Regions from separate parts of the Bacillus sp. NP247 genome, predicted to be linked through region 2. Evidence: riboswitches for the same ligand, from Rfam matches in the RefSeq annotation. Region 2 holds a riboswitch; the other holds the start of a gene.
The links. Region 2 has a riboswitch for S-adenosylmethionine ahead of KPL75_RS15105 (ABC transporter permease). Riboswitches for the same ligand answer to the same signal wherever they lie in the genome.

Region 1 (3,217 bases), 160 kb from region 2:
ACAATCGTTGTTGATAAAGAAGCAGATCTTGAGTTAGCAGCTAAATCTATCGTTGCATCAGCATTCGGATTCTCAGGACAAAAATGTTCTGCATGTTCTCGTGCAGTAATCCATGAAGATGTATATGATCACGTATTAAATCGTGCTGTTGAATTAACAAAAGAATTAACAGTAGGTAACCCAGATGCAAAAGATATCAACATGGGACCTGTTAATGACCAAGCTGCATTCGATAAAGTAATGAGCTATGTTGCAATTGGTAAAGAAGAAGGTAAAATCGTATCAGGTGGCGAAGGAGACGATTCTAAAGGCTGGTTCATCCAACCAACAATCGTTGCTGACGTTGCAGAAGATGCTCGTTTAATGAAAGAAGAAATCTTCGGACCGGTAGTAGCATTCTGTAAAGCAAAAGACTTCGATCATGCACTTGCAATTGCAAACAATACAGAATACGGTTTAACGGGAGCAGTTGTTACTAACAACCGTGACCATATTGAAAAAGCACGTGAAGACTTCCACGTAGGTAACTTATACTTCAACCGTGGATGTACTGGTGCAATCGTAGGTTACCAACCATTCGGTGGCTTTAACATGTCTGGTACAGACTCTAAAGCTGGTGGCCCTGATTACTTAGCACTTCACATGCAAGCAAAAACTACTTCTGAAACTTTATAAGAAATAGTAGAAGAGATCTTCACAGTCTGTGAAGATCTCTTCTTTTTGAGAAACTCTCTATAATAGAAGCTAGTTAATTTGAACTGGTAAATATTTACCGAATATTTACCAAACATTACCATGTGTTATTTAAAACTAACTAAACCCTATTAATATCGGGATAAACATGAAAATAGAAACAAAACAACGAGAAAAATTGACTTATTAGTCATATTTTTTAGTATTTATTTTGAGGATTTCCTGTATAATACAATTTGAAAGAAAATCTATGGTTAGACAAAAAAACACTCCTTTCGGTTTTGCTCACTGAAAGGAGTGTTTTTTTAGGTCGCTAAAAATTCTTCTGTGCTCATTATATTTGCGTATACTCCATTTAAACTCGCCAAAATTGTATTATGAATATAAACAGCTGGTATAGTAGCATTCTTAAATGAAAGATCCTTTGTAGCACAAGCATCATGTATAACGGTACAATGAAAGCCAAAATCAAAAGCAGCCCTTACCGTAGCATCAATACACATATGAGTCATCATCCCGCATATGACGATGTGTTCAATGTCTAAACGTTGTAATTGTTCTAAAAGATTAGTTTCTCGGAAGCTATTTGGATAATGTTTGAGTATAACAGTTTCTTCTCTAAGCGGACGGACATTCTCGTGAATATGGACACCTTCTGTATTGGGTAGGAAAAAAGTAGCGCTATCTTTTATAGCTACATGCTGGATATGAAAAATAGGTTCGTTTCTAATTCTAAAATGTTGTAGTAGCTGACTAGCATATTCACTTGCTTCTACTGGATTACGTAATTCCATCTTTCCATTTGGAAAATAATCATTTTGGATATCAACGAGTAATAGAGCTGTTTTCATATATTCACCTTCCTCTGATTTCATATTCAAATAATAGTATTCAATTCATAGAAAAAATACTCCTTTTAAAAAATATGAGGGAGAAGAATTTTACATAACTTTAAAGATTACTATTTTATTATGAATTTTTATTTGAAAATTTTAATAAAGAAATAATTAATATTTTTCTAAAAAATGTATTGACTCTCACTATTCTGAGTTCTATAATGAGAATTAATTAAATAACAATTAAATCGATACACTCTTATCCAGAGAGGTGGAGGGACTGGCCCTACGATACCTCAGCAACGGGTTTTTTAATACCGTGCTAATTCCAGCAAGCCTAAAACAGGCTTGGAAGATGAGAAGATGTGAACGAGTACATATTAGTGCTCTCCTTCTTATCTTTTATTACTGATAAGAAGGGGAGCACTTTTTATTTTACCTCGAAAGCTCTACTTCAAGTTTTTACAGCATATAGGAGGGAAGAAAATGATTTCTTTTAACAACGTAAGTAAAGTATATGAATCAGGCGGACAATCCGTTCATGCCGTGGAGGATGTAACGTTGTCAGTTGAAAAAGGCGAAATTTTTGGCATTATTGGATTTAGTGGTGCTGGAAAGAGTACGTTATTACGTCTAGTAAACATGTTAGAAAGGCCAACTGCGGGAACGATTTCAATAGATGATAGAGATATTACATCATTAACAACAAAAGAATTAAGAAAGCTAAGACAAAGAATTGGAATGATTTTTCAAAGCTTTAATTTATTTAATTCAAGAACTGTATTTGGAAATATTGCGTATCCATTAAAGTTAGCGAAATTGCCAAAGGATGAAATAAAAGAAAGAGTGAATGAATTACTAAAATTTGTTGGCCTAGAAGATAAAGCGAACTATTATCCAGAACAGTTATCAGGCGGACAAAAGCAACGCGTTGGGATTGCAAGGGCGCTTGCGACATCACCGGACATTCTCATATGTGATGAGGCAACATCAGCTTTAGATCCGGAAACAACAACAGAGATTTTAAATTTATTAAAGAAAGTAAATAGAGAGTACAATTTAACGATTCTTCTTATTACACATGAAATGCACGTTGTGAAAGAAATTTGTCACCGTGTAGCCGTTATGGAAAAAGGAAAAGTAATTGAAGAAGGAAAACTGTTTGACGTTTTCACTCAACCAAAAACAAAGACAACTCAAAATTTTGTACGCTCTGTTATTAATGATCACTTACCAGAAAGCGTGCTAGCGAAAATTCAAAACGGAGGTCAGATTTATCGCTTAACGTTTACTGGTGAGGAGACAGGACAGCCTGTACTATCATATATTGCGAAAAATTATAACGTTGATGTAAATGTTCTTTACGGAAATATTATTGAACTTCAAAATGTTTTATTTGGAAATCTTCTAGTAGAACTACAAGGTGAACAAAGAGAGATTCAAAAAGCACTACAACATCTAAGATTGCAAGTGCAGCTTAGGGAGGTGGAAGCTCATGCGAGTTGATTGGAGTATATTTTGGCCTCGCATATTAGATGCGACGGGGGATACCCTCTTAATGGTAATTGTAACCCTTATATTCGCTACAATTCTTGGTATACCTCTAGGTTTACTATTATATGTGACGCGGAAAGGGAACTTTTTAGAAAATAAATGGGTCTTTTCTATTCTTAATATCATAATTAATA
Region 2 (3,217 bases):
TGCCCCTAAAACTGCTATAGGATTTGATACAAACTTGCGAAACACTTCCTTTTTTCGGCTAATCGTTTGCTGATCTTTATTTATCGTTAATTCTTTTTTCTCTTCATTCGTTAATAACTGGTCATTAATTTCATAAGCCCCCATTTAAACATCACCCTCCTTACGTAATAGAACGAATGCGCGGATCAACAATACGATGAATGATATCTGTAATAAAAATACATACAATTAATAGCGCACTATAGAAAATGGTTGTTCCCATAATCACTGGATAATCTCGATTAAAAATACTATCTACAAAATATTTTCCTAAACCAGGAATTGAAAAGATTTTTTCAATAACAAAAGTCCCTGTTAAAAGTCCAGCCATTAATGGGCCAACAAACGTAAGTACCGGAACAATCGCATTTCGAAGAGCATGTCTTATAATGATTTTCTTAATTGGTATACCTTTCGCTCTCGCTAGCTTAATATAATCACTCTGCAACACTTCAATCATATTAGAGCGAACAAATCTTGTAATAACTGCAATTGGACCTAAAGCCAATGCGAAGGATGGTAATACCGTATGTTCGAATGTTCCCCAAGACGCTACTGGTAAAAGTTCAAATTGAATAGCGAATACTTGTATAAATAGTGGTGCTAAAATAAAACTTGGAATAGAAATACCGAGAATCGCAAGCAAGCTCACACTATAATCAATTACTTTCCCATGATATAGCGCGGCAAATGTACCTGCTGCAATTCCGACTAACAATGAAATAACAAGTGCTTGTAGGCCAATAATCGCCGATGGTCCAAAGCCAGTTGTTATAATTTCTGATACACCTTGCCCTGTCGATTGCACGGATTCACCAAAATCAAAATGTACTACGCCATCTAAATAAGCAACATATTGATTCCATAACGGTTCATCAAGGTGATACTTTGCTCTCATGTTTTGTATCACTTCTTCAGGAAAAATCTTCGCATCTGATGAAAATGGATCCCCTGGAATAATATGCATAATCAAAAATGTTACTGTCGTAATAACCCATAGTGTAAATACCATAACCGATAGTTTTTTAATCACATACACTTCAATAACCCCCTAAACACGTGAATTTACTTTGTTTTATTGACGTACTTTTTCCCTTACTCCCTTTTCTCTTTTTAGAATACAAAAAGCCTTGATCTTAAAAAAATAAGATCAAGGCTTAATAAACAAAGGCCCATCACTTATCTTTCAAGACTTGCTTGCTGGAATTAGCACGGTGTTCATCTTGCAGAACCCGCTGCTGAGGTGTCATAGGGCCAGTCCCTCTACCTCTCTGGATAAGTAAATTGCTATATTATTATTTGGTTCAAATTGTATATTTCGAATTATAATTCTGAAAAAATGAAAAGTCAATCAAATTGGATATATTTAGAAAAATCAGTTTTTTAATGCAGTCATTTATCTAAATCGCAGTTTTTTGTTTATAATAAAAAGAAATGATATTAAAGGAGTTATACGATGGATCCATCACTTCTTGCTACTATAGGATTACCATTAACAATTGTTATACTTGTTATCATTGGATTTTATAAACTTTTCATTAAAAAGAAAAGCATTACTTCTTTTTACACACCCTTCGATAATATTACCGGACAAATTATTTCCGAATTTCACGAAGAGCAGAAAGTATTAGTATGCGAAGATGAAGATGGCGATGGTAAGAAGAAAAAATAACCTTGCACACGCAAGGTTATTTTTTCGCTTCTGTTTGAAAACGTTTATAGTATGTCGATGCTGTTGCAAAATTAATTTCTATATCACGAATTAATGATGAATCTTCTTCTTTAGCTAACTTCTGTAATTTTTTCATCGCTTGTTCCGATTCATTCAAGAAACCAACATATACCTCATGTTCTTGCTCTTTCGACTTTGGAACACGAATTTCTTTACGTATATTATCAATATCTTCTAACATGCTCGTCGTTACCTTTTGCACATCTTCTTTATATGTAGCATTCGTTATTTCCTTACCGCCCTTTTCTTTTGCCACTTCAAATAACTGTAACGCCTTATTAATTTCTTTATTTATTTTCGTATCATATTTTTCATGTACTGCGCTGTATTCTTTCATTTCTTCTGTTTGCTCAGTGGATTGCTCTACCTTTTCTTTCGGTTCTTTCGTATCTTTATTTCCATTACATCCTGCTAGAAGGATCATACTTCCCATTACAGCAATACCCAAAACCTTCTTCATCTCGAATTCTCCTTTTATCTACAGCTACTACTAATTATAGTTTCTTTTATCTCCAATTGTTATTATACCGAGAACGCCCCACTTTTTACACTTAAGACGATATCTTAATATACATACCAACATTTTTGTCACAGTATCGTCACTTTATGCAAATAACTTTTGCATCACTTTACTACATCACCTTACAAAACTGTAAGCACACATAGAGAACAAACCATGCTAGACTTACATATGCATAAAGTAAGCGTAGTTCAGTTTGTAAGGAGAATCATCAATGTACAATACAATACCCTTTATGGGCGAAGATATTCGCGTCCTTATTCGCGAAAAGTCACTTCATATTGAAAATACAGAGAGCCTTCGCCGCGTATTAAAGAAGAAGCATGCTCCATTTAAGCTGGCCCAATATTTAAAGCAACAACATATAAATCAATTTCATACTGTGCTAAATATATCCGATAAATCTTTAACAATCGAGATTATCGGTCATGTCTACATTGGAAATTTTGCAGATGTCTTAAAAGAAATTCCACGCATACCGAAGATTGCTCCTATTATCGTTGAGAGGGCATATAGAATTACAGATCATACTGATATTATTGATTGCGGGGAGAAAGAGGTCGACAGTAACCGCTGGGTATGGGATAAACTTGCTTTCTTATATGATGCGATCATGAATAATATGTATGAGTTATTTCAAAAAAATGAAAAAAAGAGCTGATTCAAAGAAATGTTTGAATCAGCTCTTTTGTATTAAGCTTCTAAATTTTTATTTTGTTGCAGTTCAAACTGCTTCTCACTTCTTCTAGCCATAAATAGATAACATAATACGGCACCAATTTCACAAAGAGCTATAACAACACCCATCGGTAATGCTGTATTACTTCCACCAATACCTACTAGCGGTGCTACAAGTGCTCCTGAAATGAACTGTAATAAACCTAGTAAAGCTGATGCTGTTCCTGCTGCTTGTTTTTGATTTCTCA

Region 1: another riboswitch for S-adenosylmethionine. It lies ahead of KPL75_RS15895 (methionine ABC transporter ATP-binding protein); the one in region 2 lies ahead of KPL75_RS15105 (ABC transporter permease).

The regions. Positions count from the first base shown of each region.
Region 1 is NZ_CP076653.1:3,009,956-3,013,172, forward strand. It holds gene pruA (L-glutamate gamma-semialdehyde dehydrogenase) at 1-675, shown strand, start outside; gene KPL75_RS15890 (cysteine hydrolase family protein) at 999-1,544, opposite strand; SAM riboswitch class I at 1,786-1,891, shown strand; gene KPL75_RS15895 (methionine ABC transporter ATP-binding protein) at 2,016-3,035, shown strand; gene KPL75_RS15900 (methionine ABC transporter permease) at 3,025-3,217, shown strand, end outside.
Region 2 is NZ_CP076653.1:2,852,609-2,855,825, reverse strand. It holds gene KPL75_RS15110 (ABC transporter permease) at 1-144, opposite strand, end outside; gene KPL75_RS15105 (ABC transporter permease) at 161-1,078, opposite strand; SAM riboswitch class I at 1,216-1,321, opposite strand; gene KPL75_RS15100 (DUF3951 domain-containing protein) at 1,496-1,711, shown strand; gene KPL75_RS15095 (hypothetical protein) at 1,728-2,231, opposite strand; gene KPL75_RS15090 (hypothetical protein) at 2,506-2,952, shown strand; gene KPL75_RS15085 (multidrug effflux MFS transporter) at 2,985-3,217, opposite strand, start outside.